3 regions of the Cedecea sp. Ae19-4 genome follow, and region 3 is predicted to be linked to each of the others. Evidence: predicted binding sites of a transcription regulator. Region 3 holds the regulator's gene; each other region holds the start of a gene.
What was found. Region 3 encodes PurR, which represses purine synthesis genes. Its sites were predicted from a motif close to CANGCAAACGTTTGCNTG; they were not measured.
Positions count from the first base shown of each region.

Region 1 (10,613 bases), 410 kb from region 3:
AGCCGGATGTTTGGCCTCGACGAGTGTCAGCCTTTGACGCCGGACCGCTGGTTAAACGAAGGGGAATGTGTTTCCGTAGGGAATGTAACTTTACAGGTGTTGCATTGTCCGGGGCATACGCCTGGTCATATCGTTTTCTTCGATGCGGCCTCTCGTTTACTGGTTTCGGGCGATGTTATCTTTAAAGGCGGAGTGGGGCGCAGCGATTTCCCGCGTGGTGACCATGCGGCGTTGATTGATTCGATCAAACGTAAGCTGCTGCCGCTGGGGGATGATGTGACCTTTATTCCCGGCCACGGCCCAATGTCTACGCTGGGCTATGAACGCCTGCATAATCCGTTTTTGCAGGATGAGCAGCCGGTCTGGTAAAACTGGTTTCCAATAAACAAAGAGCCGCTTATGCGGCTCTTTTGCTATGCGTGGTGATTACAGCACGGCAACGATGGCTTCGCACAGCGGCGCCATGTTATCCGGCGTCATGCCCGCCACGTTAACGCGGCCAGATGCGACGGCGTAAACGCCAAACTCTTCACGCAGGCGGAGAACCTGTTCTTTGGTCAGGCCGCTGAACGAGAACATCCCGTTCTGGTTAATGATGAAGCTGAAGTCGCGGTTGGCGCCTTTCTCCTGCAGGGTATTCACAAACAGCTGACGCATGCGGTGAATGCGCTGACGCATATCGGTCAACTCTTGTTCCCACATGGTACGCAGCGCGTCGTTGCTCAGAATAGTCGCCACAACGGAGGCACCGTGTGCCGGTGGGTTGGAGTAGTTGGCACGAATAACCGATTTCACCTGGCTGAATGAACGGTCAGCGGTGTCGGCATCGGCGGCAACCAGTGTGAATGCACCCACGCGTTCGTTATACAAACCGAAGTTCTTGGAGTAGGAGCTGGCCACCAGCAGTTCTTTGTGGCCGGCTGCGAAAAGACGCAGGCCTTCGGCATCTTCTTCCAGACCACGAGCAAAGCCCTGGTAAGCAAAGTCAAACAGCGGCAGCCAGCCTTTGGCCAGCGACATCTCCGCCAGCGTTTTCCACTGTTCGGCGGTAGGATCGATCCCGGTTGGGTTATGGCAGCAGCCGTGGAACAGCACCACGTCGCCGGCTTCCGCCGCCTGCAGGCTGGCCACCAGGCCATCAAAGTCCAGGCTGTGATTTTCCGCATCATAGTAGGCGTACTCTTTCACTTCCAGGCCAGCGGCGTTAAACACGCTTTTGTGGTTAGGCCAGCTTGGGTTACTCACCCAGACGCGTTTTGCTGAGGTGTTTTTCGCCAGGAAATCAGCGGCAACGCGCAGCGCACCGGTCCCGCCTGGGGTTTGCGCCGTACGGGCGCGTTTGTCGGCAATAAGCGCGTTGTTTTTACCGAACAGCAGCTCTTGCGTGCAGCGGCCAAACTCTGGAATACCATCAATGCCCAGATAGTTTTTGGTGGTCTCATTTTCCAGCAGATAAAGTTCAGCTTTCTTCACGCTGGTCAGGACAGGGGTTTTACCGGTTTCGTCCTTATAGACCCCGATGCCGAGGTTAATTTTGGTTGGACGGTCGTCGGCGCGAAACAGGTCAGCCAGACCAAGAATAGGATCGGCAGGGGCAGCGGTAATGTTCTCAAACATGACGGGTTCCATTAGTGATATCGGGGGAAATCGCTTTCAGGTTAACTGCAGTTTTACGAATTGCCAACCGTTTGCGACAAAAAGAGACGGTTAGCGATAACATCGGGTTTATTCTACTTTTTTGCCATAAAAAAACAGGGCCGAAGCCCTGTTTTTAAACATTTCAGACAAACAAATGGCTGAAATTAGAACTGGTAAACGATACCAACCGCAACGGTGTCGTCGTCGCTCAGGCCCAGCTTGTTGTTTTTGTCCAGCTGGTTAATCTGGTAGTCAACGTAGGTAGACATGTTTTTGTTGAAGTAGTAGGTTGCGCCGATATCAATGTAGTTGATGTAGTCTTCGCTGCCGATACCTTCAACATCTTTCGCTTTAGATTTGTAGTAAGCGATGGATGGACGCAGACCGAAATCGAACTGGTACTGTGCTACAACGGAGAAGTCCTGAGTTTTGTTCAGGTAGCCTTTTGTGCCGTTGATTTTCAGACGAGTTGCGTTGTGGGTTTCACCGTACAGCGCGGCCAGGTAGATGTTGTTCGCGTCATATTTCAGGCCGGTTGCCCACTGCTCAGCTTTACCGTTGCCGTTGCCGTATTTCAGGTTGTTCTGCGTTGCCAGACGGTTAGCCGCGCCGTATGCGCCGACAACACCGAAACCATCAGCGGTGTAGCTCGCGGAGGTCGCCCAGCCGTCACCGTTTGAACGGATGACATCGTCAGTGCTGTTGTTTCCACGATCGTTTTTACCCAGGTACTGAACGCCGAAGTCCAGACCGTCAACCAGGCCGAAGAAGCTGTGGTTACGGTAAGTGGCCAGGCCACCGTTACGACCGGAGAAGAAGTTGTCGCTTGCGCCAGTATCGCCACCGAACTCTGGCAGCATGTCGGTCACGCCGATTGCGTCGTAAACCAGGCCGTAGTTACGACCGTAGTCGAAGGAGCCTGCGTCACCGAATTTCAGACCTGCGAAGGCCAGACGGGTTTTATTACCAGCCTGAGAGTCAGAACCGCCCTCAGAGTTGCTGCCGCTGAATTGATATTCCCACTGGCCGTAACCGGTCAGCTGGCTGTTGATCTGGGTTTCGCCTTTGAAGCCCAGACGAGCGTAAGTCTGGTCACCGGTGCCATTTGGGCCGTCGGTTTTACCGAAATAGTGCAGACCTACAGCTTTGCCGTACAGGTCAACTTTGTTGCCGTCTTTGTTATAGATTTCTGCAGCGTTAGCTGCACCGGCTACCAGCAGAGCAGGGATAACCACTGCCAGAATATTGCGCTTCATCATTATTTATTACCCTCATTGTGGTTTTTATGGACACCTGCCACTGCCGTCAATAATTCTTTACGGAACTATTGATGATAGTTTGGTGTCTTTCTGTATCTGTCAGGCATCTTTCCATCCATGAAACCGTTTCGCTAGCCTGAAAGTGCTACAAATGCGCACATTGAGTTTCAAAAAGAAAATATGTGTAACTAAATATTAATTTTAGGGAACTTTGTGAACCATTTCAAATTTCATTCTTAGCGCAACAAAAATGCTTCGCTTGTTAACATATATATATGAATTACTTATGTTTAATCCGCATAAGCTCAGTGAATGGGTATTTCATGCTCACAATTGTTCATTTTTTGACTTGTTTTTGGATGTCCAGATGTCTGTGTGAAAAGTGAACGATTGTGCTATGCCCAGCACCGATTTGAAATGCGAGCAAACTTAAGCGCAATTTTTGTTAAAGAGTGTGAGATAGAAACAGTTGGTAACCGGGCAGTCGGGAATGGAGGTTGAAATTGACGTTTGCTTAATGAGCGTTGAAGAAAATAGACCTTTTATTCTCAAATGTAAAAAAGGCCAGCGAAAAGCTGGCCTTTGGTTTTGTTGGCTTAGAAGCTGGCGTTACGTGGGGTACGTGGGAACGGAATCACGTCGCGCACGTTCTGAACGCCGGTAACATAGGCGATCAGACGCTCAAAGCCCAGGCCGAAACCGGAATGCGGCACGGTGCCGTAGCGGCGTAGGTCGCGGTACCACCAGTAATCTTCTTTATTCAGACCCATTTCAGCCATGCGCGCATCCAGCACATCCAGACGTTCTTCACGCTGGGAACCACCGATGATTTCACCGATGCCTGGCGCCAGGACGTCCATCGCGGCAACGGTCTTACCGTCTTCGTTAAGGCGCATATAGAAAGCTTTGATGTCTTTCGGGTAGTTTTTCACCACCACCGGTGCCTTGAAGTGCTGCTCGGCCAGGTAACGCTCGTGCTCGGAGGAGAGATCGACGCCCCAGTAAACCGGGTTTTCGAACTTATGCCCACAGTTCAGCAAGATGTCGACCGCATCGGTGTAGTTCACCTGCGCGAAGTCTGCGGAGATGAAACGTTCGAGACGCTCAATGGCCTCTTTGTCCACGCGCTCGGCAAAGAACTTCATGTCATCCATGCGTTCTTCCAGAACAGCCTTAAAGACGTACTTGAGCATCGCTTCGGCCAGACCGGCAACGTCGTCCAGATCGGCAAAGGCGACTTCCGGTTCCAGCATCCAGAATTCCGCCAGGTGGCGGCTGGTGTTGGAGTTTTCTGCACGGAAGGTTGGCCCGAAGGTATAAACCTTGGACAGCGCGCTCGCGTAGGTTTCGCCGTTCAGCTGGCCGGAAACGGTCAGGAAGGCTTCTTTCCCGAAGAAGTCTTTATCAAAATCGACTTTGCCTTCTGCGGTGCGAGGCAGGTTTTCCAGATCCAGCGTTGAAACGCGGAACATCTCACCGGCGCCTTCGGTGTCCGAAGCGGTGATCAGCGGAGTAGAGACCCAGAAATAACCGTTTTCATGGAAGAAGCGATGCAGCGCCTGAGCCAGCGTGTGACGAACGCGAGCCACGGCACCAATCATGTTGGTACGCGGACGCAGGTGAGCAACTTCGCGGAGGTATTCGATGCTGTGGCGTTTGGCCGCCATCGGGTAAGTATCCGGATCGTCAACCCAGCCGGTCACTTCAACTTTGGTAGCCTGAAGTTCGAATGCCTGGCCCTGGCCCTGAGACTCGACCACCTTGCCGGTCACAATCACGGAGCAGCCGGTGGTCAGGCGCAGCACGTCTTCATTGTAATTGGGCAGAGAATTATTAATGACGGCCTGTACAGGATCAAAGCAGGAACCGTCGTAGACGGCGAGGAAGGAGATACCAGCTTTTGAATCTCTTCGAGTACGTACCCACCCGCGCACGGTGACTTCGCTGTCAACGGCGGCACGGCCCTGGAGTACGTCGGCTACAGGCACAACGCTCATAGTTTTCTCTCTATTAAATGGTCAATGACAAAAAAAATAGTAACCCACAGATGGGGGTTATCTATGTTACCTGTCGCGCGCCATCAGACAAGCAGAATTAGCGTTACTGATGAAGAAATAAAGGAATGAGAGAAGGGCGGTGAATAGCGAAGCGGCTATTCACCGATTATCGCTGAATCAGCTGGCTTTTTTAACCAGCGGAAGGTCAAAGGCTTTGCGCAGTGCCCGAACAAAGGCTTTGTCGTGGCAGATGGTTTTTCCCGGGCTATCCGAAAGCTTAGCCACCGGCTTACCGTTGCACTCCACGAGCTTAATCACGATGTTCAGCGGCTTAACCTGCGGAATGTCGCAGGTCAGGCGTGTGCCGATACCGAAGCTGAGGTTAACCCGGGATGAGAAGCGGCGGTAAAGCTCCACGGCTTTGTTTAAATCCAGGTTATCGGAAAATACCAACACTTTGCTTAACGGATCGATACCCAGCTTCTGGTAGTGGGCAATGGCTTTTTCTCCCCACTCAACCGGGTCACCGGAGTCATGGCGTAGTCCCTGGTAGCGCGTGGCAAACTCCTTGCCGAAATCACGCAGGAAGGCATCCATGGTGATGCAGTCAGTCAGGGCTATTCCTAGCTGGTCGGGATATTCGTCCAGCCACGCCTGCAGCGCTGCACGTTGGCTGTTAGCCAGGTCCGGGCTTATCTGCTGATGCGCCTGGAACCACTCGTGGGCCTGGGTGCCCATCGGCGTAAGATCAAGCCGGCGGGCCAGATCGTAGTTGCTGGTGCCGATAAACCACGGCTCCTGCTTGAGGCGCTCGACAATCGCCTGCTGCACTTCCCGAGAGAAACGGCGGCGGGTGCCGAAGTCCATCAGGCGGAAATGGGAAAGATCCAGCCCGGCGGTCAGCGTGTTAAATTCCTGCAGCTTAGTTTCCAGGTGATCCAGCGCCATTTTTGGCGTCACGCCGGGGGCGCGATGCTGGTGAACGACTTCACTGATTACCGCCAGCAGGGGAACTTCCCACATGATGACTTCCCGCCAGGGGCCACTTAGGCGGATATCCAGGTGACCATGATTATTGGTCACCTGAACCTGAGCAGGGTCATAGCGGAAGTCACGCAGCCAGTCGAGGTAATCGGCTTTGAAAAAGGGCAGGCTTTTCAGCCAGTGAAATTCTTCGTCGCTGAGGCGCAGGTGCTGCATAGCCGCGACCTGCTCACGAATAGCCTCGGCATGAATGCCCAGCAGGTCGTCGCCGCGGCAGCGGAATTCCGCTGCGACATTTACGTCGTAATAGCGGTGATAAACCGCTTGCTGCATATGAAGCTTATAGGCGTCAGTATCCAGAAGCGTTTGCAAAATCGGGGAAGCGTGTCGTGTCATGGCGCGTTTCAGCATCCTCTCACAGGAGCGTTTCCATCAGTCCGGGCAAATTAAGACGCGGGAGTATACCCTGATTATCTGTTTATTGAAGCAGGATCACAACAATAGGGGGGCAGCCTCTGGAGGGGGTTATGGCGTGATTAACGCCATAATACAGTTCAATGCATTGAATTAAATGGTGTTTAGAGTACTAAACAAAACGTGCGACATCCTTTTCTCGTTGAAATCACCGGCGGCGAATGGCCGCCGATGTTGACTGGCAGCTAACGAATGCGAAGACTGCCGTTCTCCGCTTTTTCACGCAGGGTGTGATTCAGCGATTGAAGTTGCTCGAGCGTCATCCTGCCCATATTCGTTGTGCCCGACCCCAGCAGCGCGTGACTGAATCTGGCGAGTGCGGATGCATCCAGATACAGCGCCTTCAGCCCGTGCTGTTTTTTTTCATTCGGGGTTGGGTTGATACGAATCAGCGCGTCTTTCGGTAACGCGACGTTTTGTACCCTACAGGCAAGCGTCAGCGTGGCAAGATCGGCCAGGGATTTCACTTCAATTTCTTTGAGCTTGCCGCCGTTAGCTGTCCCGCTCAGGGGATGGTTTTCAGCCTGGTAGTTAAACATCGAGGCGGTGTTGCTCAACGAATTATGGATGGTATGGGTTTTCAGGTTGTTCACCTTACTGAAGCCAAACACCAGCGGCAGGGTTTGCCCATCGTTGAGCAGATTCAGGAACGGTAATTTTCCGCCGATCATTTCATTTTCAATGCGCTTAAAGGCGTTACCGATCAGTTTCCGCGTTTGTTCCCCGGAAGGTGGGTGGCTGTTATCCACGAATTTGATATGCGCCGGGACGCCGGTTTGCTGCAGGATTTGCTCCGGCGTTTCCTTTTTTAGGCGATAGCCGTTATTCGACAAAAGACGCACCAGGCTGTCATACACCGCCTCTTCCAGATTATTGCTGCTTTTTAGCGTCAGCGTTGAGGCCGGGAAATGGCTGGCAGAAGAAGCATGATTGATGGCTTTGCTCAGCACGTACAGGTTCGAGCGCGTCTCCACCGTGGTGGGCTTGATGCCCAGTCCTTTGGCGTACACGCGCGGTTTCTGGCGAAGATTCTCACGCGTTTCAAATTTGTTGCTCGACTCCCGAGTTCGATCTGAGAAAAACACTTTTCCCTCCAGCGACTGTGAACCGCCTTTAGGATCGTTCACGCCGCCTTTCAGCGCGCCGCTGCGCAATATTTCAAAGCCCCAGGGAGAGCCATGAAAAGCTTCCGGCTTGATATAGCCCGACGGCGCACTGGGATTCAGCGAAGCCAAAAGGCTGTGGTAAAGCCGCGCCCGCGTAGCGCCGTCAATATCACGGCGGTTAGCCAGCGCATCCAGCGGTGAGTTTCCGTGCTGGTCCAGAGCGACGGGTTTATAACCCTGCTGCCTTAGCTTCTGGATGGTAGCAATATCGTTTTGGGCAACGGCCTGATGAAAAGCCATAGGGCCGGAAGGAGGAATACGCATATTAAGTTCTCTCAGGAGGAAGGGGCTGCATTGAGTGGCGTAGGAAAAGGAAGAGTTCCGTGCCGGAAGGTGCAGGAGAGAAGCGTAATACCGCATAAAGCGGTAAAAAATTTGGGCTATCGGCCGCCAAAGATGAAGATTCTGCGTAGCAACATTCCGGCAACAGGAATAGACTGAAGTTCGTTATCTTACGGACGATGTATAAGGTTTTTTATGACACAACAGCCACAAGCCAAATATCGCCACGACTATCGCGCGGCGGATTATACGATAACCGATATCGATTTGACCTTTGACCTTGATGCCGCAAAAACTCAGGTCACCGCAGTCAGCAAAATTGTCCGTCAGGGCGAAGCGGGCGCTCCGCTGCATCTTGATGGTGAAGACCTCACGCTGGTTTCCATTGCCGTAAACGGTAGCGCCTGGCCGCACTATCGCCAGGAAGATGGCGCGCTCATTCTGGAGCAGGTTCCTGACGCCTTCACGCTGACGATTGTGAACGAAATTAGCCCGGCAACCAACACCGCGCTTGAAGGGCTGTATCAATCCGGGGAAGCGTTATGTACCCAATGTGAAGCTGAAGGCTTCCACCACATCACCTGGTACCTGGACCGCCCGGACGTCCTGGCGCGCTTCACGACCAAAGTCATCGCCGACAAAAACAAATATCCGTATCTGCTGGCTAACGGCAACCGCATTGCCGAAGGCGAGCTGGAAAATGGCCGTCACTGGGTGCAGTGGCAGGATCCGTTCCCAAAACCTTGCTACCTGTTTGCGCTGGTGGCGGGTGATTTTGACGTCCTGCGCGACAGCTTCAAAACCCGTTCCGGCCGTAACGTTGCGCTGGAGCTGTTTGTTGACCGCGGGAATCTGGATCGCGCTGACTGGGCGATGACCTCGCTGAAGGCGTCTATGAAGTGGGATGAAACCCGTTTTGGCCTGGAGTATGACCTCGACATCTATATGATCGTCGCCGTCGACTTCTTCAATATGGGGGCGATGGAAAACAAAGGGCTGAATATCTTCAACTCGAAGTATGTCCTGGCCCGCGCCGAAACTGCGACTGACAAAGACTATCTCGACATTGAACGCGTCATCGGCCACGAGTATTTCCACAACTGGACCGGTAACCGCGTCACCTGCCGCGACTGGTTCCAGCTGAGCCTGAAAGAGGGGTTAACCGTCTTCCGTGACCAGGAGTTCAGCTCCGACCTGGGGTCTCGCGCAGTTAACCGTATTCAGAACGTGCGTACCATGCGCGCGATGCAGTTCGCCGAAGACGCCAGCCCGATGGCGCACCCGATCCGCCCGGACAAAGTTATCGAAATGAATAACTTCTATACCCTGACGGTGTATGAGAAGGGCTCAGAAGTGATTCGTATGCTGCACACGCTGCTGGGCGAAGAAAACTTCCAGAAGGGCATGCAGCTTTACTTTGAACGCCATGACGGCAGCGCGGCGACCTGCGATGACTTCGTGCAGGCGATGGAAGATGCGTCCAACGTTGACCTGTCTCATTTCCGCCGCTGGTACAGCCAGGCCGGGACGCCGGTTGTCACCGTGCGTGACGACTACAACCCGGAAACTGAGCACTACACGCTGACTATCAGCCAGATGACGCCGCCGACCGCTGAACAGCAGGAAAAACACCCGCTGCATATCCCGTTTGATATCGAGCTTTACGATAACGAAGGGAAGGTCATTCCGCTGCAGAAGGACGGTCACCCGGTGCACCACGTGCTGAACGTGACCCAGGCCGAACAGACCTTTGTTTTCGACAATGTCTACTTCCAGCCGGTGCCGTCTTTGCTGCGCGAATTCTCTGCGCCGGTGAAGCTCGAGTACAAATGGAGCGACCAGCAGCTGACGTTCCTGATGCGCCACGCGCGGAACGACTTCTCCCGTTGGGATGCGGCGCAAAGCCTGCTGGCAAACTACATCAAGATCAACGTGAACCGCAGCCAGCAAGGGCAGCCGCTTTCTCTGCCGCTGCACGTGGCTGACGCATTCCGCGCCATTCTGCTGGATGAGAAGATCGATCCGGCGCTCGCCGCGGAGATCCTGACGCTGCCTTCGCAGAATGAAATTGCCGAGCTGTTCCAGACCATCGATCCTATCGCCATTGCTGAAGTTCACGGGGCGCTGACCCGCACCCTCGCAGCAGAGCTGGCCGACGAGTTCCTGGCTATCTATAACGCCAATAAGCTCGACAGCTATCGCGTGGATCACGGTGATATCGGCAAGCGCGCGCTGCGCAACACTTGCCTGCGCTATCTGGCGTTTGGTGACGTTGAACTTGCTGAGCAACTGGTACGCGAGCAGTATCAGCAGGCGGACAATATGACCGATTCTATTGCCGCACTGTCCGCCGCGGTGGCCGCGCAGCTGCCATGCCGTGAAGCGCTGCTGGCTGAGTACGATGAGAAATGGCACAAAGATGGCCTGGTCATGGATAAGTGGTTTGTGCTGCAGGCGACCAGCCCGGGCAGCAACACGCTGGCGAAGGTTCGCGAGCTGCTGAACCACCGTTCTTTCAGCCTGGGCAACCCGAACCGCGTACGTTCTCTGATTGGCGCGTTTGCTTCAGCCAACCCGGCCGCGTTCCACGCCAAAGACGGCAGCGGCTACCAGTTTATGGTCGAGATGCTGACCGAGCTCAACAGCCGCAACCCGCAAATTGCCTCTCGTCTGGTAGAGCCGCTGATTCGCCTGAAGCGTTATGACGCCGAACGTCAGGCTAAGATGCGTGCCGCGCTGGAGCAGTTGAAAGGGTTGGAAAACCTGTCCGGGGATCTGTTCGAGAAGATTGCCAAAGCGCTGGCGTAATCTTT
Region 1 covers NZ_JBCHWG010000001.1:709,688-720,300, forward strand. The annotation lists gene AAIE02_RS03270 (MBL fold metallo-hydrolase) at 1-369, shown strand, start outside; gene AAIE02_RS03275 (amino acid aminotransferase) at 427-1,617, opposite strand; gene ompF (porin OmpF) at 1,803-2,897, opposite strand; gene asnS (asparagine--tRNA ligase) at 3,494-4,894, opposite strand; gene pncB (nicotinate phosphoribosyltransferase) at 5,072-6,274, opposite strand; gene AAIE02_RS03295 (hypothetical protein) at 6,538-7,782, opposite strand; gene pepN (aminopeptidase N) at 7,996-10,608, shown strand.
Region 1: the regulator PurR is predicted to act here: its motif matches at 1,678-1,695, upstream of AAIE02_RS03275 (amino acid aminotransferase).

Region 2 (10,613 bases), 1.6 Mb from region 3:
GGAATGATTTGAATCGCCGCCGCCAGTTTGCCGACACAGGAAAGCAGAATGGCGATAATTGCCGCACCGCCGATAACCCAGGTCGAGTACACGCGGGTGATCGCCATAACGCCGATGTTCTCACCGTAGGTGGTGTTTGGCGTGGAGCCGAAGAAGCCGGAGAACACGGTTGAAATGCCGTTGGCAAACATCGAACGGTGCAGGCCCGGGTCACGAATCAGGTCTTTTTTCACGATATTCGCGGTCACCACAAGGTGACCCACGTGTTCGGCAATAACCACCAGCGCCGCAGGCAGAATGGTGAAGATAGCGAACCATTCAAAGCGAGGCGTATAGAAGGTTGGCAGCGCGAACCAGTGCGCTTCGCGGATGGGCGTCACGTCTACCACGCCCATGGCGAAGGAGAGCGCGTAACCCGCCAGCACGCCGATGAGAATCGGGATAATGGCCATAAAACCACGGAACAGCACGGAACCAAACACCGTGACCGCCAGCGTCACCAGCGAGATAATAATGGTGGTGGAATCCGGGGATGCGCCATCCGCAGGCAACAGTCCGGCCATGTTAGCCGCCACGCCCGCCAGCTCAAGACCGATAACCGCAACAATCGCACCCATCGCCGCCGGAGGGAACATCACGTCCAGCCAGCCGGTACCGGCTTTTTTCACAATCAGCGCCACGATGCAGAACAGCACGCCGCACATGATAAATCCGCCGAGCGCCACTTCATACCCCAGCGGCAGCAGCAGCAATACCGGAGAGATAAACGCGAAGCTGGACCCCAGATACGCCGGGATTTTGCCCTTACAGATGAACAGATAAAGCAAGGTGCCAATGCCGTTAAACAGCAGCACCGTGGCCGGGTTGATGTGGAACAGGATCGGCACCAGCACGGTTGCGCCGAACATGGCGAACAGATGCTGCAGGCTCAACGGAATCGTTTGCAGTAAGGGCGGGCGTTCACTTACCCCAATGGCGCGGCGGGTCATGTTGTTTTCCTCTAAGTGTTATTTTTAACGAACGGTGTTTGCTTCAATCAAAAAAAAGCCGACTTTCAAAGTCGGCTGATGAATCTTATTTTGTTCCGAATATCTTATCGCCCGCATCACCGAGGCCAGGAATAATGTACCCGTGCTCGTTGAGGCCCTGATCGATAGAAGCGGTGTACAGCTCCACGTCCGGGTGCGCTTTTTCCAGCGCGGCGATGCCTTCCGGCGCGGCAACCAGCACCAGTACCTTAATGCTGGTACAACCCGCTTTTTTCAGCAGGTCGATGGTGGCAATCATAGAACCGCCGGTCGCCAGCATCGGGTCAACCACCAGCGCCATACGTTCTTCTATATTAGAAACCAGCTTCTGGAAGTAAGGTACCGGCTGCAGGGTTTCTTCATCGCGGTAAACGCCAACGACGCTGATACGCGCGCTGGGTACGTTTTCCAGAACGCCTTCCATCATGCCAAGGCCAGCACGCAGAATTGGCACAACGGTAATTTTTTTGCCTTTGATCTGGTCGACTTCCACCGGGCCGTTCCAGCCTTCGATGGTGACTTTCTCGGTTTCCAGGTCCGCAGTGGCTTCATAAGTAAGCAGGCTGCCTACTTCAGAGGCGAGTTCACGAAAGCGCTTGGTGCTGATGTCTTGCTCGCGCATCAGGCCCAGCTTGTGTTTGACGAGTGGGTGTTTCACTTCCACGATCTTCATACTCTTTCTCCCCCGAGATAGTTGGCTACCACAAAAAAAATCGCCGGATTATACCGCTTTTTTGCCGCTGCGCTACAGCTAATGGGATGATCGAGATCAACCGGACTGGATTGAGTCTATCTCAGGAATTCTTTTCTTGCCGATGACAAGAGGCTCGCAAACGTTTGCCTGCACTGTTAGAATTGCCGCGTTTTTCTTATATACCACCCGTGGGGAACGAGCAGTGACCGATAAAACCTCTCTCAGCTATAAAGATGCCGGTGTAGATATTGATGCTGGTAACGCTCTGGTCGACAGAATTAAAGGCGTAGTGAAAAAGACCCGCCGCCCGGAAGTGATGGGTGGCCTGGGCGGTTTCGGTGCGCTGTGCGCGTTGCCTCAGAAATATCGCGAACCGATTCTGGTTTCCGGCACCGACGGTGTGGGGACCAAGCTGCGTCTGGCCATGGATTTAAAACGCCACGACGCGATCGGCATTGACCTGGTCGCCATGTGCGTGAACGACCTGGTGGTTCAGGGCGCCGAGCCGCTGTTCTTCCTCGACTACTACGCCACCGGCAAGCTGGACGTGGATACTGCCGCCAGCGTTATCACCGGCATCGCCGAAGGCTGCCTGCAGTCAGGCTGCTCGCTGGTTGGCGGTGAAACCGCTGAAATGCCAGGCATGTACCACGGGGAAGACTACGACGTGGCCGGGTTCTGCGTGGGCGTAGTTGAGAAGTCTGAAATCATCGACGGGTCTAAAGTTGCCGATGGCGATGTCCTGATTGCGCTGGGTTCAAGCGGCCCGCACTCCAACGGCTACTCGCTGGTGCGCAAAGTGCTGGAAGTGAGCGGCACCGACCCGCTGACCACCGAACTGGAAGGGAAACCTCTGGCGGATCACCTGCTCGAGCCAACCCGCATTTACGTGAAAAACATCCTTGAGCTGATTGAAAACGTGGATGTTCACGCCATCGCCCACCTGACCGGCGGCGGCTTCTGGGAAAACATTCCGCGCGTACTGCCGGACAACACCCAGGCCGTTATCACCGAATCTTCCTGGCAGTGGCCAGCCGTCTTCAACTGGTTGCAGCAGGCCGGCAACATCAGCCGCCACGAAATGTACCGCACCTTTAACTGCGGCGTGGGCATGGTCATTGCGCTGCCGGCGGCAGAAGCGGATAAAGCCGTTGCGCTGATGCAGGCCAAAGGTGAAAAAGCGTGGAAAATCGGTATCATCAAGGCATCTGATTCCGAAGAGCGCGTGGTTATTGAGTAATGAAACACATTGTGGTGCTGATTTCCGGTAACGGAAGCAATCTGCAGGCGATCATTGACGCCTGCCAGCAGAAGAAGATTAACGGCACCATCAGCGCGGTGTTCAGCAATAAGGCCGAAGCGTTCGGCCTTGAGCGAGCCCGCGAAGCTGGGATCCCGACCCACGCGCTGGCGGCAAGCGAGTTTGCCAGCCGCGAGGCGTTCGATCGCCAGCTGATGCAGGAGATTGACGCCTACGCGCCGGACGTCGTGGTGCTGGCGGGTTATATGCGCATTCTCAGCCCGGCCTTTGTGGCGCGCTACAGCGGTCGTTTACTCAACATTCACCCTTCCCTGCTGCCGAAATATCCCGGTCTGCATACCCACCGCCAGGTGCTGGAAAACGGCGATGAAGAGCACGGCACCTCCGTGCATTTTGTCACTGACGAACTGGACGGCGGCCCGGTCATTTTGCAGGCCAAAGTGCCGGTATTTGAAGGGGATGATGAGGACGAAATCACCGCCCGCGTTCAGCACCAGGAACACGCGATTTACCCGCTGGTCGTCAGCTGGTTCCTCGACGATCGACTAAAAATGCGCCAAAACGCCGCCTGGCTTGATGGCGTGCAGCTGCCCCCGCAGGGACATGCAGCAGAATAATTTAACTAAAAAGGGCTTAGGCCCTTTTTTTGTGTCTGTCTCTCATAAAGTTGTCATGGTCAGATGAGAGAGTTTCATCTGCATAGTTGGACATTCTCCGCTAAAGCTCGCCATAATAACTGACGTGACGGTGACGGCATTGCCACGTCCACGAAAACGGAGTGTGAGGACTAATGGGTCAGGATAAGCTGTATATCGAAAAAGAACTGAGCTGGTTGTCTTTTAACGAACGCGTTCTGCAGGAAGCGGCGGACAAGCTCAACCCGTTGATTGAAAGGATGCGTTTTCTCGGCATCTATTCCAATAACCTCGATGAATTCTATAAAGTGCGTTTCGCCGAACTGAAGCGCCGCATTTTAATCAGTGAAGAACAGGGTTCTCCTTCCAACCAGCGCCACCTGCTGAACAAGATTCAGGCTCGGGTGCTGAAGGCCGATCAGGAATTTGACAGCCTGTATAACGAGCTGCTGCTGGAGATGGCCCGCAACCAAATCTTCCTGATTAACGAACGTCAGCTTTCCGAAAATCAGCAAAGCTGGCTGCGCAGCTACTTCAAGCATCAGCTTCGCCCGCACATCACGCCGATTTTGATCAACCGCGATACCGACCTGGTGCAGTTCCTGAAGGACGATTACACCTACCTGGCGGTCGAAATCATTCGTGGGGACAGCATTCGCTACGCGCTGCTGGAGATCCCGTCTGACAAAGTGCCGCGATTTGTGAACCTGCCACCGGAAGCACCACGTCGCCGCAAGCCGATGATCCTGCTGGATAACATCCTGCGCTACTGCCTGGACGAGATCTTCAAAGGATTCTTCGATTACGACGCGCTCAACGCCTATTCAATGAAGATGACGCGTGACGCCGAGTACGACCTGGTTACCGAAATGGAATCCAGCCTGCTGGAACTGATGTCCTCCAGCCTGAAACAGCGTCTGACCGCCGAGCCGGTGCGCTTTGTTTATCAGCGCGATATGCCGGATGCGATGGTGGAGATGCTGCGCGACAAGCTGACCATTTCCAACTACGACTCGATCATTCCCGGCGGACGCTACCACAACTTTAAAGACTTTATTGGCTTCCCGAACGTCGGGAAAGCTAACCTGGTGAACAAGCCGCTGCCGCGCCTGCGCCATATCTGGTTCGATAAATTCCGTAACGGGTTCGACGCCATCCGCGAGCGTGACGTCCTGCTTTACTACCCGTACCACACCTTCGAACACGTTCTTGAGCTGCTGCGCCAGGCCTCCTTCGATCCAAGCGTGCTGGCGATTAAAATCAATATCTACCGCGTGGCGAAAGACTCACGCATTATTGACGCCATGATCCACGCCGCCCATAACGGCAAGAAAGTCACCGTGGTGGTCGAGCTGCAGGCACGTTTTGACGAAGAAGCGAATATCCACTGGGCGAAGCGCCTTACCGAGGCGGGTGTGCACGTTATCTTCTCCGCGCCGGGGCTGAAAATTCACGCCAAGCTGTTCCTTATTTCCCGCATGGAAGGCGAAGAGATTGTGCGTTATGCGCATATTGGGACCGGTAACTTTAACGAGAAAACCGCCCGTCTCTACACGGACTATTCCCTGTTAACCGCCGATGCTCGCATCACCAACGAAGTGCGTCGCGTGTTCAACTTTATCGAAAATCCGTACCGCCCGGTGACCTTCGACTATCTGCTGGTGTCGCCGCAGAACTCGCGTCGCCTGCTGTACGATTTGGTCGATCGCGAAATCAAAAATGCCCAGAACGGGCAGCCTGCCGGGATCACGCTGAAGCTGAATAACCTGGTAGACAAAGGCCTGGTGGACAGACTTTATGCGGCCTCCAGCGCGGGCGTGAAGGTGAACCTGCTGATACGCGGCATGTGTTCGCTGATTCCAGAACTCGACGGGATCAGCGATAATATCCGCGTGCAGAGTATCGTTGACCGCTACCTCGAGCACGACCGGGTCTATATTTTTGAAAACGGTGGCGATAAAAAAGTCTTCCTCTCCTCAGCCGACTGGATGACCCGTAACATCGACTACCGCATTGAAGTGGCCGTCCCGGTCCTCGATCCGCGCCTGAAGCAGCGTATGCTCGATATCATTGATATCCAGCTGAACGACACGGTGAAAGCGCGCATCATCGACAAAGAACTGAGTAATCGCTATGTGCCGCGCGGCAACCGCCGGAAAGTGCGTTCGCAGCTGGCGATCTACGATTATATTAAAACTCTGGAACAACCTGACTAACGCTCTCAGGCGAAGATAAAATTATGCCGATATCAAACCATGCTCCACGGCCGCAGGAATTTGCTGCGGTCGACCTCGGCTCGAACAGCTTCCACATGGTCATTGCCCGTGTGGTGGATGGCGCCATGCAAATCATTGGCCGCCTGAAGCAGCGCGTGCACCTCGCGGATGGCCTCGGGCCCGATAACAAATTAAGCGAGGAGGCCATGGAGCGTGGGCTCTCCTGCCTGGCGCTGTTTGCCGAACGCCTGCAGGGATTTGCAGCAGACAACGTGTGCATTGTGGGCACCCACTCGCTTCGCGAGGCCACCAATGCCGCCGAGTTTCTGAAACGCGCGGAGAAAGTGATCCCCTACCCGATCGAAATCATTCCCGGGAACGAAGAAGCCCGTCTGATTTTTATGGGCGTGGAACACACTCAGCCGGAGAAAGGCCGCAAGCTGGTGATTGATATCGGCGGGGGCTCCACCGAGCTGGTGATCGGCGAAGATTTTGAGCCAATGCTGGTGGAAAGTCGCCGTATGGGCTGCGTCAGCTTCGCACAAAACTTCTTCCCTGGCGGCGTCATCAGCCCGGAAAACTTCAAGCGCGCCCGCATGGCGGCTATCCAAAAACTGGAAACCCTTGCCTGGCAATATCGCCTGCAGGGCTGGAAAGTCGCGATGGGCGCCTCTGGCTCCATTAAAGCGGCACATGAAGTGCTGATCGAGATGGGCGAAAAAGACGGGATGATCACCCCGGAACGCCTGGACATGCTCCAGCAGGAAGTGCTGAAGTTTAAAACCTTCGACGCCCTGAGCCTGCCGGGCCTGTCCGAAGAGCGTAAAGCGGTGTTTGTGCCTGGGCTGGCCATTCTGTGCGGCGTGTTTGATGCGCTCGCCATCCGCGAACTGCGCCTGTCTGACGGTGCGCTGCGCGAAGGCGTGCTGTACGAAATGGAAGGCCGCTTCCGCCATCAGGATATTCGCATTCGCACCGCGCAAAGCCTGGCGGAGCAGTACCACATCGACAGCGATCAGGCTCGTCGGGTACTGGAAACCGTTGAACTGCTGTACCAGCAGTGGGAAAAACAGAACCACAAGCTGGCTAACCCGCAGATGGCCGCGCTGCTGAAGTGGGCCGCGATGCTGCATGAAGTCGGGCTGGGCATCAACCACAGCGGGATGCACCGCCACTCGGCCTACATTCTGCAAAACAGCAACCTGCCGGGCTTCAACCAGGAGCAGCAGGTGCTGATGGCTTCCCTGGTGCGCTACCACCGCAAGGCCATTAAGCTGGACGATCTGCCGCGCTTCACGCTGTTTAAAAAGAAACAGTTCCTGCCGCTGATTCAGCTGATTCGTCTGGCCACGCTGCTGAATAACCAGCGCCAGGCGACAACCACCCCGCCGACGCTGGTGCTGGAAACCGACGACAACCACTGGACGCTGCGCTTCCCGCACGACTGGTTCAGCCAGAACACGCTGGTTCAGCTGGATTTGGAGCGTGAACAGCTGTATTGGGAAAGCATGACCGGCTGGAAGCTGACCATCGAAGAAGAGGCCGAAGCGGCGCTCTCCGCCTGATTTACTCCATCAGCCCCTTTGCGTCTTCCGGCGCAGAGGGGCTTTGTTCTTCTGCAAGGCTCTCCAGCGGTTGAGGGCGACCAATCAAATATCCCTGCACATAATCTATGCCCATCGCCCGGACGGCATCTTTGAGCGCCTGCGTTTCGACATATTCCGCCACAACCTGCATCTTCTTCATTCTTGCCAGCTGGCATATCGAGCTCACCACCTGGTAATCCAGGCTGCTGGTTAAAATATTGCGGATAAAGCTGCCGTCAATTTTAAGGATGTCGGCGCTCAGCTCTTTCAGACGCGCATAGCTGGCATAGCCTGTGCCAAAGTCGTCGATAGCCACCCGGCAACCCATGCGCTGCAGCATCTTCAACGTTACATTGGCCTGTTCAAGGTTGGTTAAAGAGTGACTTTCTGTCACTTCAAAAACCAGCTGCCACGGCTCAATACGGTACTTCGCCAGCAAATGCTGCACATCCCCCGGAAGCTGGGCCTGACACACCGAAGCGGGCGTCAGGTTAATGGCGAGCCTGCAGCCCGGCAAACTGTCGCGGTGCTTATCCATAAACTGCAGGGCGGCATTCAGCACCCAGCGGTCAATGCGGGATGAAAGCCCAAATTCATGGGCGACGGGCAAAAAGATATCCGGTGACAGCAGTTCGCCTTTATCGTCGCGCATCCGCAACAACACCTCGTAGTAGGCGTCACCCCGTAACCCTTCAATACGCTGCGCCATCAGCACAAACAGGTCCTGATCGAGCGCATGCTGGAGGCGGTTCATCATTTCAACTTTGCGTTTGACCGCATTCTGAATGTGATTGGAGCCTTTTTGCTGCAGGCTTTCGGGCTGTTGCGTAGAGAGCGATACCCCGGCCATGGTGCTTAACTCGCCGAGCAATAAGTAGAGATGGGACACCGGGTGGCGCACAAAGCAATAGCTGATGCCGATTTGCGGCTGCAGCGGCATCCCGTCCCACATAAAGCGGAACCGTCGGGCATGGGCGTACAGAGACTCAATTTTAGCCTGATGAGATTCATAATTAAGGCGCAGGGCGAGATCGTGCCCGGAAAGGTTGTACACCCTCTCGCCGGGCGACAGCTGGCCGCGCAAATATTCCGCCAGCTGCTGTTTGTATTGAATGCGCAGCAAAACGCCGTAGTTTCGCCCCAGCAGCTCCAGCTCGGGAATCGATAAAAATCCCAGCGCGGACCAGGGCGTGTTCCCGAGGTCGCGAGATAACGCGCGTAGATTCGGCATCTGCATCATCGGGTCGATGAACGCCACGCGGCGTGCTTTATAGTGCAAGAAGCGCTGTCGGGTGGTCACCGCCGCCATTAAATAGATGGTGATGGAAAACACCGCATAGCAGGACGACGCAATCGCCAAATGCAGCTGAAAGCCCATATCCGGCGGCAGGTAATTATGGAAGCCGCCGCAGAGAATAATCAGTACCACGGTCCAGGCGTTGGTAATAAACAAGAAGCCAAAACGCATCGCCCCCCACAGCATAACGGGCAGAATAAGCGTCAGCGTGTAATCGGTATTAAAAATCGTTTTGTTTTGGCTAATCGGGTACAGCAGCAGCCAAATAAGCAGGCCAATGAGCGCGGCCCAGAGCAGCATTTCACTTCGCGTCACGCCCTTCTGCCGCTGTCCCCGCATGCGGGACCAGAAGCTTTTGATAAAGCGCGGGTGCACTATCATTCTTAAAATAAAATAGAAGAACGGCAGCCCGGTTAATCCCCCCACCAGCACGGCCTGGAAATTAATTAATGTCCTGGCGCTCCACGGCGTGGCGGACAGAATAGAAAAGCTGCGATCGTACCAGCCTAAAAATAACGCTATCTCGTAGAACACCAGAAATAGCCCGGCGTTAACCAGCACCAGCCAAAACATACGCTGAGCGGTGAGCTGAATCAGGCCGAAGGTCACCGCGCTGCGTCGCGACACAAAATAGCGATAGCAGCACGAACTGACCGTAATCGGCACGATAAAGTGCAGGACGGCCAGCAACGAAATCCACACGCCTTCTGAGGGCAGATAGCGAATCAGCAATGCCAGAACAATGCCCGGAATAGCCGCGCGCCCGAACAGTACGATGCAAGCGGTTAGCAGCGGGAGCGACATGTAAAGCAGGAAAACTCGCCCGCCATCCAGTACCGTCTGCGCGTTAAACGTTGCCACCAGCGGCAGCAGCAGGCTGGGGAGAATCAGGGGCAGTGCCCACCATTTACTTTTTGATTGTTTATACCAGCTAGCCAGTTGCATACATCTTCGCCAAAATCCCTGTTCCTCTTCGGGTATCTTCCGGATATCCTTTCCGGTTCGTTACGGCCCATCTTCCGTCACTGCGGGGGACAAATTTTAGTTCGCCAACATTAAGAATAATTGATGCATATCAGTATCAGTTCAATGAATCACCGCTGAGGTAAAATTCAGACTGAATATGATTCATATTAGTTCACAACAAATTCACCTCATGAATGAAATGCCCATGAATCATACATTCAGGCCGTTTTTACATGATGAATAATTGACCTGAGTGGTTCTGTGTGACTAAATAGCCCCGTCGCCCGCATCGCCGGGCCAATCTTAAGGACCCCTGCGTGACACAGGTTACGACTATGCAAAGACGAAACCGTTTTAATAATCGCATGACCCGCATTATTCTGCTCATCAGTTTTCTGTTCTTTTTTGGTCGCTTTATTTATTCCTCCATCGGAGCCTGGTACCACCATCAGGATAAAAAAGCAGAAACCCAACAAAGCAGCCAGCAGGTGGACAGCGCTAACCGCTAGTCCGTCGGTTCCCCCTCGCGCTCTTTTAATTTCCTACCACTTGTTCAAAAATGCTCAAGCGCCCCGTTTGCTGGCCCCTCGCCTTGACCTAAAGTTAACTTGAGGTTGTAAAGTCACGCCATCAAAAACAGCTGAATGGGCAGACTATGGAACAGATTGATGTCGGCTTTACCCACGTCGCATTTATGGTGAAGGATCTGGATAAAAGCGTCGATTTCTACCTCCGCTATACCGCAATGAAAGTGATTCACCAGCGCGAACCCAACCTGCCGGACGCACGCAAGGTGGCCTGGCTCAGCGATCGCACTCGGCCTTTTGCGCTGGTTCTGGTGCAGGCAGACAACAACACCGACACGCCGCTGGGGAATTTTGGTCACCTGGGCGTGGCCTGCGCAACCAAAGAAGAAATTGATAGCAAGGC
Region 2 covers NZ_JBCHWG010000001.1:2,684,283-2,694,895, forward strand. The annotation lists gene uraA (uracil permease) at 1-989, opposite strand, end outside; gene upp (uracil phosphoribosyltransferase) at 1,075-1,701, opposite strand; gene purM (phosphoribosylformylglycinamidine cyclo-ligase) at 1,925-2,962, shown strand; gene purN (phosphoribosylglycinamide formyltransferase) at 2,962-3,600, shown strand; gene ppk1 (polyphosphate kinase 1) at 3,774-5,834, shown strand; gene ppx (exopolyphosphatase) at 5,858-7,399, shown strand; gene AAIE02_RS12700 (EAL domain-containing protein) at 7,401-9,662, opposite strand; gene AAIE02_RS12705 (YfgG family protein) at 10,019-10,192, shown strand; gene AAIE02_RS12710 (VOC family protein) at 10,339-10,613, shown strand, end outside.
Region 2: the regulator PurR is predicted to act here: its motif matches at 1,855-1,872, upstream of purM (phosphoribosylformylglycinamidine cyclo-ligase).

Region 3 (10,613 bases):
CCCGTTTGTGACGTTTGATACCGCGGCCCTGAGCGGCCTCGTACTGGGGCAAACCGTGCTGGCCAAAGCCTGCATCGCCGCAGGCCAGAAGTTTGACAGCTCGCAGGCCCACTCCGCCCTGTACGACACCGAGCAAACCGCCCTGCTGTTCTGCGAAATAGTCAACCGTTGGAAGCGCCTCGGCGGCTGGCCGCTGCCGCTGGCCGACGAACCGGAATCTGAAGCATAAAAAAAGCGACCTGAGGGTCGCTTTTTTACTGGCTGGCGAAATTATTCTGCGCCTGGCTCTTCAGATTTGTGCTTCTCTGCAGTCTCTTTGATCAGCGCCTGCAGTTCGCCGCGCTGGTACATCTCGATGATGATGTCGCAGCCGCCGACCAGCTCACCGTCCACCCACAGCTGCGGAAACGTTGGCCAGTTAGCGTATTTTGGCAGCTCAGCACGAATGTCCGGGTTCTGCAGAATATCCACATAGGCGAAACGCTCACCGCAGGCGGACAGCGCCTGAACGGCCTGAGCGGAGAAGCCGCAGCTCGGCAGCTTCGGGGAACCTTTCATATAGAGAAGAATCGGGTTCTCAGCGATCTGGCGTTGAATTTTTTCAATAGTGCTCATTGTCTTGCTTCCTCAAACCTTGATACGGCAATAGCCTGCCATTGTAGCCAGTTGCGCCCCGGGCAGAAAACACCATTTTTATCAGGGTTTCTCTTTCCCCCGCCTGGCGCGCAAACATACCTTAAGAATAACACTTTTACGGCGCGCGAAAATGAGCAATTTGCTTCATTCAAGATCAATTAAACAGCGGATAACACCCTGGAATGGCTAATTTTTTAGCTATAGCTTACACTTTTGACCGTTAAATAGTATTTGCCTATTAACATTATCGGCTTTTATGCATTAGAATCGTCGGGTTTCGCAAAAATCATACGCAGGCATGATGGTTAGCATCGTGTCTTCATTTATCAGGGGATTGACGAGTGGCGCGGATAAATAAAATCTCTATCACGCTATGTGCTCTGCTATTTGCTTTGCCCTATACACCTTTGGCGCAGGCGTCCGAGCACGCCCGCCATCCTGTTGCACAAAAAGGCCATCCGGCCAAGACAACAACCAGTAAAAGCAACAAGGGCAAAGAAAAAGCAAAACCGAAGGTCAGCACAGCCTCCACAAAGAAGTCCGGTAAAAAAACAACCTCACCGGCGAAAGCCAAAGTGGCAAAACACACCACCTCAGGCAAAAGCAGCACCCTCGCTAAAACTAGCAGCAAAAAAACCTCGCAGAAATTAGCCCTACAGCCAGCCTCAGCCACCGTTGCCTACACTGAAAGATGCACTCATCGTAAAGGGCATAAAAAGCAGTGCGTTAAGGTGAAGTCGGAAAAAAATCTGACCATCGCGCAGGCGCATAAAGTGCGCGTGCAGAAAGCGCAAAAAACGGCCATGAACAAGCTGATGGGGCAAATTGGAAAACCGTATCGCTGGGGAGGTACTTCCCCACGCACAGGTTTCGACTGCAGCGGGCTGATTTATTACGCTTATAAAGATCTGGTGAATATCCGTATTCCACGCACCGCCAATGAAATGTATCACCTGCGCGATGCCTCCTCCGTTGACCGCGGCGAACTGGAAAGCGGTGACCTGGTGTTCTTCCGTACCCAGGGCCGTGGCACCGCCGATCACGTTGGCGTCTACGTTGGCAACGGGAAGTTTATTCAGTCCCCGCGCAGCGGCCGCGATATTCAGATCACCTCCCTGAGCGAAGATTACTGGCAGCGCCATTACGTGGGCGCCCGCCGGGTCATGACGCCAAAAACTATTCGTTAATCTTATCGCGCCCTTTCGGGCTAATCAGACTGATTAAAATATTAACAGCCCGGCACGGGCTGTTTTATTTTGTTGTTTCATTGCGCTTTTTTGCACTCTCGTAATTTGCTAACCTTATAACCACACAAAATGTAGTTATATTGTGAAGCAAAATAACAAGGAGTGAAGCCATGTCGTTCGAACTACCCGCCCTGCCCTATGCCAAAGATGCGCTGGCACCGCATATCTCAGCCGAAACACTCGAATACCATTACGGCAAACATCACCAGACCTACGTCACTAACCTGAATAATCTGATCAAAGGCAGCCCGTTTGAAGGTAAAACGCTGGAAGAGATCGTGACAGGATCTGACGGCGGGATCTTCAATAACGCGGCCCAGGTCTGGAACCATACGTTCTACTGGCACTGCCTGGCGCCGAATGCCGGCGGGGAGCCGACCGGTGACGTGCTGGCAGCCATCAACCACGCTTTTGGCAGCGTGGAAGCCTTTAAAAAGCAGTTCACCGAAGCGGCCATCAAAAACTTCGGCTCCGGCTGGACATGGCTGGTGAAAAATAGCGACGGCAGCCTGGCTATCGTCTCGACCTCTAACGCAGGTACCCCATTAACAACCGGAGCAAAACCGCTGCTGACCGTGGACGTATGGGAACATGCTTACTACATCGATTACCGCAACGCGCGCCCGGTTTATCTCGACCACTTCTGGGCGCTGGTCAACTGGGAATTTATTGCGCAAAACCTGGCGGGCTGATTTTTAGCGGTTAACCACGAAGGAGGGAAGCAACGCTTTTCTTCTATATACGAGAAGGGCCGCGAAAGCGGCCCTTTGTAAATCAGTGCAGGACGGCGGTTAGCGCCCCGGCAACAATCAGACTCAGTACGATAACCGTAGTCACCACGGAAAACTTCAGATCGGTACTCATCGTAAGCTCCTTTTATTTCCCTACAAAGTGTATGTGGGGTGATTTTCCCACAATTAGCGATAAAAATCCTGCTGGATTTGCACAGATATCGGTTTTCCCTCTTCCACTTTGCCCCGGGATAAGCCAAAATCCTTCGCTAATTTACCGCGTATCGCCCGGCAACGCCCTCCTCCCGCTGTATGTCGCATCCCCGACAGGCCTGCAACCAACGTGTTGCCCCAGGAGTTAGCGAAGGCAAACGTTTAACACATGAGTTATCAGGAGTTTACGATATGGTCTGGAGTGACATCTAATGGCAACGATTAAGGACGTAGCGAAGCGCGCAAACGTTTCCACTACCACTGTGTCACATGTCATTAACAAGACCCGTTTTGTGGCGGAAGAGACACGCAACGCCGTCTGGGCAGCCATCAAAGAGCTGCACTATTCGCCTAGCGCCGTGGCTCGCAGCCTGAAGGTCAACCACACCAAATCCATCGGCCTGCTTGCCACCTCAAGCGAAGCCCCTTATTTTGCGGAAATTATTGAATCCGTTGAGAACAGCTGTTTCGCCAAGGGCTACACCCTGATTCTGGGTAACGCGCACAACAACTTTGAAAAGCAGCGCGCTTACCTGTCCATGATGGCGCAAAAACGCGTGGATGGGCTGCTGGTCATGTGTTCCGAATACCCTGAGACGCTGCTTTCAACCCTGGAAGAGTACCGCCATATTCCGATGGTGGTGATGGACTGGGGCGAAGCTCGTGCGGACTTTACCGATTCCGTGGTCGATAACGCCTTCCACGGCGGCTACCTTGCGGGCCGCTACCTGATTGAACGTGGCCATCGCGATATCGGTGCTATTCCGGGTCAGCTGGAGCGAAATACCGGCGGCGGCCGCCATGCAGGGTTCCTGAAGGCGCTTGAAGAAGCCAATATCAAAGTGCCGGATAACTGGGTGGTTCAGGGTGATTTCGAACCAGAGTCTGGTTATCGCGCCATGCAGCAACTGCTTAACCAGCCGCATCGCCCTACCGCCGTTTTCTGCGGCGGCGATATTATGGCGATGGGTGCAATTTGCGCCGCAGACGAAATGGGGCTGCGCGTGCCGCAGGACATTTCTATCATCGGCTACGACAACGTGCGCAACGCCCGCTATTTCTCTCCAGCGCTGACCACAATCCACCAGCCGAAAGAGCGTTTGGGCGAAACAGCGTTTAACATGCTGCTCGACCGCATCATTAATAAGCGCGAAGAGTCGCAGACGATTGAAGTCCATCCTCGTCTGATTGAACGCCGCTCGGTTGCCGACGGCCCGTTCCGCGATTACCGCCGCTAAGCCTCTTCGGGGCCGGGAATGTGTTACCCGGCTCCTGCAGCCACTCCTGATTCATCGTCTCACTGTCACCCAAATAGTCCAGCAGCCAGCTCAAAGCGGGCGAAGCATCATCCTGCCGCCAGGTTAAGCAGCAGGCCGCGTCCGGGAATGGATTCTCCAGCATCAGCTCTTTCCAGTCGCCCCTGACGAGCCACGGCTGGGCAATGTGCGTCGGCACCATACCAATGCATAATCCCGCCGTCAGGCAATCCGCCCCCGACGCCCAGTCCGGCACCACCACGCGGCGTTGGTTGTCCAGCAGCCAGGTAATGCGCTTGGGTAACGAACGGGATGTGTCTTCCAGCACAAGGGATGGCCAGGGACGAATGTCATCATCCAGAATGATACCTTCCCGTTGCGCAAGCGGATGGTCAGCGGAAACCACGCAGCGCCAGCTTAGCGCCCCCATGTCCCGAAAAGCGTAACGCCCCCCGACCGGGATAGCCTGCGTGGCGCCAATCGCCGCCTCAACTCGCCCGTCGGCAAGCGCATCCCACACGCCGTTGAACACTTCCTGGGAAACCCTTAACTCGATATCCGGGAAATGACGATAAAAATCCAGCACCAGCTGGCGAGTACGCTCAGGTTTAACGATATTGTCTACCGCAATGGACAGGTGCCCACGCCAGCCGTTGGCTATCTGCTGGCACTGCTGGCGCGTTGCCATCATTTTTTTGATAACAGACCGACCTTCTTTGAGAAAAAACGCCCCGGCGGCGGTCAGTTCAACGTCCCGATGACGCCGTTCAAACAGCGGCACGGCCAGCCACTCTTCAAGCTGACGCACCGTGTAGCTGATGGCAGAAGGCACGCGATGCAGCTCCAGGGCTGCACCGCTAAAGCTGCCGTTTCGCGCCACGGCATCAACCACTTCCAGCGAATATTCAGACCACATATTTCTGCCTGCAAAAAATTTGAATGCAATTTGCAAATATTAGCGTTTCACAAGCGGTTTTGCACTCCGTAGACTCCTGCCCCGTTAACCTGCTATCAAAATCAAGAGTGAAATATGCAACCATCAAAGGGATTTCTTATCTGGCTTGCGGGGCTGAGCGTGCTGGGTTTCCTGGCCACCGACATGTACCTGCCCGCCTTTGCCGCCATTCAACAAGATCTGGGTACCACCGCCTCCGCCGTGAGTGCCAGCCTGAGCCTGTTCCTCGCCGGCTTTGCTTTTGCCCAGCTAATCTGGGGCCCGCTTTCCGACCGCTTCGGGCGTAAACCTGTGCTGTTGATTGGCCTGGCCATGTTTGCCGCCGGCTGTATCGGAATGCTTTGGGTGCAGGATGCCACCACGCTGCTGGTGCTGCGCTTTGTTCAGGCCGTGGGCGTTTGCTCAGCCGCCGTTAGCTGGCAGGCCCTGGTGACTGATTATTATCCCGCCAACCGCGCTGGCCGCATTTTTGCCACCATCATGCCGCTGGTCGGGCTTTCTCCGGCGCTGGCCCCGCTGCTCGGCAGTTGGCTGCTGAACCATTTTGAATGGCAGGCTATTTTTGCCGTGCTGTTCGCCGTCGCTTTGCTGCTGATGATCCCCACGCTGCGCCTCAAGCCCCGGACTCAGCACCACGGGCAAACCGAAGACAATAAAGTCAGCTTCTTCTCTTTATTACGTTCCCGCGTTTACGGTGGCAACGTGCTGATTTACGCCGCCTGTTCCGCCAGCTTTTTCGCCTGGCTTACCGGCTCGCCATTTATTCTGAATGAGATGGGCTACAGCCCCGCGGCGATTGGCCTGAGCTACATGCCGCAGACTGTCGCTTTCCTGGTTGGTGGCTATGGCTGCCGCAGCGCGCTGCAAAAGTGGAGTGGCAAACAGCTACTTCCGTGGCTGCTGGCGCTGTATACCCTGAGCGTGGTCGCCACCTGGGGCGTGGCGGTGAGCGGCCATGCTGATCTGACGCTGCTGCTTATTCCGTTCTGCGTGATGGCCGCGGCGAACGGCGCCATCTACCCTATCGTGGTGTCCTCGGCCCTGCTGCCTTTCCCGCAGGCAACCGGGAAAGCCGCAGCCCTGCAAAACACCCTGCAGCTTGGGCTTTGCTTCCTGGCAAGCTTAATGGTTTCCTGGCTGGTCACTACGCCGCTGCTGACCACCACCAGCGTGATGCTGGCGACAGTCCTGCTTGCTGGTCTGGGCTATGCCCTGCAACTCGCGTCCCAACGCGAAGCACCCAACAAGGGCCACATCGAGCTGTCCCGCGCACAGTAACCTGCATGATAATGTGAATGTTGTGTGATTAGCTTGCTAACAATATTCCATTGAACCCTCAATTAAACGGGCTTATAGTAATTGCGGTTCTACGATAAGCCTTATCAATTTTATTTTGCGGAAGCCGGAGCGCTTCCGTTTTTCCATGGATGGCCTTTCAGTAAGGGAGAATCCCCCCTTTCTCTGTTCTACGTCGGATATCAGGCACGCGGAATTTTCCGTGAGAGTTCTCACAAGCCGGGAATAGCGTCTACGCTGTTTTAAGGTTCTGATCACAACAAGGTGATGGAGAAGCTATGAGTTCATCGTGTATAGAAGAAGTGAGCGTACGAGATAACGAATGGTATCGTATCGCAAATGAAATGCTGAGCCGGGCAGGTATCACCCTCAACGGCCCAAACCCCTTTGATATTCAGGTCAAAAACCCGAACTTTTTTAAACGCGTTCTGCAGGAAGGTTCTCTCGGCCTTGGCGAAAGCTATATGGACGGCTGGTGGGAATGTGAACGGCTGGATATCTTTTTCACTAAAGTCCTGCGTGCCGGGCTGGAAAACCAACTCCCCCACCATTTCAAAGATACCCTGCGCATTGCGGCGGCAAGACTGGTTAACCTGCAGTCTAAAAAGCGCGCATGGATAGTCGGGAAAGAGCATTACGATCTTGGCAACGATCTGTTCAGCCGGATGCTGGACAAGCACATGCAATACTCCTGCGGTTACTGGAAAGACGCGACAAATCTCAGCGACGCTCAGGATGCCAAGCTCAAAATGATCTGCGAAAAGCTGCAGCTGAAACCCGGTATGAAGCTGCTGGATATCGGCTGCGGCTGGGGCGGTCTGGCCGAGTTTGCAGCACGCAACTATGGCGTATCCGTCTTTGGTGTGACTATCTCAGCAGAACAGCAAAAAATGGCGCAGGCGCGTTGCAAAGGCCTGGATGTCACCATCCTTTTACAGGACTACCGCGACCTGAACGAACAATTTGACCGCATTGTTTCCGTCGGCATGTTTGAGCACGTCGGGCCTAAAAATTATGCCACCTACTTTGACGTTGCCGACCGCAACCTCAAGCCGGACGGCATTTTCCTGCTACACACAATAGGTTCTAAAAAGACCGACAATAATGTCGATCCGTGGATCAATAAGTACATTTTCCCTAATGGCTGCCTGCCGTCGGTGCGGCAGATTGCCGAGGCCAGCGAACCGCATTTTGTGATGGAAGACTGGCACAACTTCGGCGCCGACTATGACAAAACGCTGATGGCCTGGCACGAGCGTTTTCTGGCAACCTGGTCAGAAATCGAAGGCAACTATTCTGAGCGCTTTAAAAGGATGTTTAGCTACTACCTGAATGCCTGCGCCGGCGCTTTCCGGGCGCGCGACATTCAGCTCTGGCAGGTTGTTTTCAGCCGGGGCATTGAGCACGGCCTGCGCGTACCCCGTTAAAACAGACCCGGTGAATGCCGGGTTTTCTTCTTTGCAATTGTCTCTCTTTGCGCACCAATGTGATTAACCTCACAGGTTTAGCCCTGCCTGCGCTTAGCGGCTTGATCTGCTTAACAGATATCATTTCCTGGGATGGAAACCGGTTTCATCAATCACAGACAATCTGGGCATTAGCCGTATCAATGATTGCCTGTCGGAGATGGCAGGTCAGACCGTGAGGACAACGATGAAATACGCATTTCCTGAGCATTTCTGGTGGGGCAGCGCAGCCTCCGGCCCACAAACCGAGGGCGAAGCGCTGAACTTTGGCAAATCTGAAACCATCTGGGACCGATGGTTCGCCGAGCAGCCTAACCGTTTCCACCACGGCGTCGGGCCGCAAAACACCTCAACTTTTTATCAGCGCTGGAAGCAAGACATCGCCCTGCTGAAAAAGCTCAATCACAATACTTTCCGCACCTCCATTTCCTGGGCTCGTCTGATTCCCGAGGGCACGGGTGAAGTCAACCCGCTGGCGGTTGAGTTCTATAACCAGGTGATTGACGAACTGTTGGCTCAGGGCATTAAGCCATTTATCAACCTGTACCACTTTGATATGCCCATGGTGATGCAGGAAAAAGGCGGCTGGGAAAGCCGTGAAGTGGTTGACGCCTACGCCGCCTACGCCAATACCTGTTTCGAGCTTTTCGGCGATCGCGTGAAGCACTGGTTTACCTTCAACGAGCCGGTTGTTCCGGTTGAATGCGGCTACCTCTATGACTACCACTACCCTAACGTGGTGGATTTCAACCGCGCGGTGACCGTCGCTTACCACACCATGCTTGCCCACGCTAAAGCGGTCAAGGCTTACCATGCCCGCAGCGATGACGGCCAGATTGGCATCATTCTCAACCTGACACCATCTTACCCTCGTTCGCAAAACCCGGCTGACGTAAAGGCCGCCAACCTGGCCGACCTGATGTTTAACCGCAGTTTCCTCGACCCGGCACTGCGCGGTGAATATCCTGCTGAGCTGGTCGCGTTCCTGAAAGAGCACGATAAACTTCCTGCCTGTCAGCCTGAGGACAAAGCCCTGCTCGCTGCGGGCGTCGTAGACTTACTGGGGATTAACTACTACCAGCCGCGCCGCATTAAGTGTCGCGACACGCTGGTTAACCCGGAAAGTCCGTTTATGCCGGAGTGGTTCTTTGAGTCCTACGAAATGCCGGGTCGCAAAATGAACCCTTATCGTGGCTGGGAAATCTACGAGCGCGGGATCTACGATATTCTCACCAATCTGCGTGAAAATTACGGCAACCCGGCCTGCTATATTTCAGAAAACGGCATGGGCGTCGAAAACGAACAGCGCTTTATCGACAACGGCCAAATCAACGATGATTACCGGATTGATTTCGTTCGTGACCACCTGAAGTGGCTGCATAAGGGCATCAGCGAGGGCAGCAACTGCCTTGGTTACCACATGTGGACATTTATCGATAACTGGTCATGGTGCAACGCCTACAAAAACCGCTATGGCTTTGTGTCGCTGGATCTTAATACCCAGCAGCGCACGATTAAGAAAAGCGGCGAGTGGTTTATGAAAACTGCAGTCGAAAACGGGTTTAACGAAGAAGATTAATCCTGGTTAAGAACGAGAAACGGGGCCAACTGGCCCCGTTTTTTATGGCTGAAGAATGTTTATTCGCTAGCGGGAATCGCCGCTGCTATTGCCGCTTCACGGCTAGCCAGCACGCGTTCAACGGTGTCGACAATTGCCTGGGTCTGCGGGTCAATTTCAATGTTCACGCGCTGCCCCAGTTTTTTAGCACCAAGCGTAGTGCGCTCCAGTGTTTCAGGGATCAGATGCACGCAAAAACGCGTGGCGGTCACCTCGCCCACCGTCAGGCTGATCCCGTCGATGCCCACATAACCTTTATAAAGGATATATTTCATCAGGGTCTTATCCTGAATCTTAAACCAGATTTGGCGGTTATTTTCTGAGGTCAGGATTTTTGAAATTTCGGCCGTGGTCATAATATGACCCGACATTAAATGTCCGCCGATTTCGTCATTAAATTTGGCAGCACGCTCAACGTTCACGCTGTCGCCCACGCTTAGCTCACCGAGGTTGGTGATGCGCAACGTCTCTTTCATCAAATCAAAGCTAACGTGATTGCCGTTGATTTCGGTTACCGTCAGGCAGCAGCCGTTATGCGCCACCGAAGCCCCGGTTTCGAGGTCTGGCAGCATTTCAGTCGGCATATCAATAACGTGGGTGCGGAAATTCGGTTTCTCATCGATGGAAATCAGGGTCGCCGTGCCCTGCACAATACCTGTAAACATCTAAAAACTCCTGGCAATTCGCAGACGGTAACGCTACCGCCATTAACAGACATTTTCGCACTTTAGCAGTTGGAAAATCAGCTTGCCAGTGCGGGGCGTGCGCTGGCTCTATTTTTGACTGGCGTATAAATAAACTCCCGCTACAATAGACTGGTTATTTCCCCAGTTCATCTTCTTGCTGCCTGTTTTGGCGGCTTTTTTAGTCTCTCATACATATAAAAATAATCAGGTGTAATCATGCAGAAGTACCTCACCGAAGCTCGCCAGCTCCTTGCCCTGGCGATACCTGTCATCATCGCGCAGGTCGCTCAAACTGCAATGGGATTCGTCGATACCGTGATGGCCGGCGGCTACAGCGCTACCGACATGGCCGCCGTGGCGATCGGCACCTCCATCTGGCTGCCCGCTATTCTGTTCGGCCACGGGCTGCTATTGGCCTTAACGCCAACCGTTGCGCAACTCAACGGTTCGGCGCGACGTGACCGCATTGCGCACCAGGTTCGCCAGGGGTTCTGGCTGGCTGGCATGGT
Region 3 covers NZ_JBCHWG010000001.1:1,117,873-1,128,485, reverse strand. The annotation lists gene rnt (ribonuclease T) at 1-229, shown strand, start outside; gene AAIE02_RS05425 (Grx4 family monothiol glutaredoxin) at 271-615, opposite strand; gene AAIE02_RS05420 (C40 family peptidase) at 978-1,823, shown strand; gene sodB (superoxide dismutase [Fe]) at 1,994-2,575, shown strand; gene cydH (cytochrome bd-I oxidase subunit CydH) at 2,658-2,747, opposite strand; gene purR (HTH-type transcriptional repressor PurR) at 3,040-4,065, shown strand; gene punR (DNA-binding transcriptional activator PunR) at 3,968-4,999, opposite strand; gene punC (purine nucleoside transporter PunC) at 5,114-6,316, shown strand; gene cfa (cyclopropane fatty acyl phospholipid synthase) at 6,613-7,761, shown strand; gene AAIE02_RS05385 (glycoside hydrolase family 1 protein) at 7,988-9,379, shown strand; gene AAIE02_RS05380 (riboflavin synthase subunit alpha) at 9,439-10,083, opposite strand; gene mdtK (MdtK family multidrug efflux MATE transporter) at 10,321-10,613, shown strand, end outside.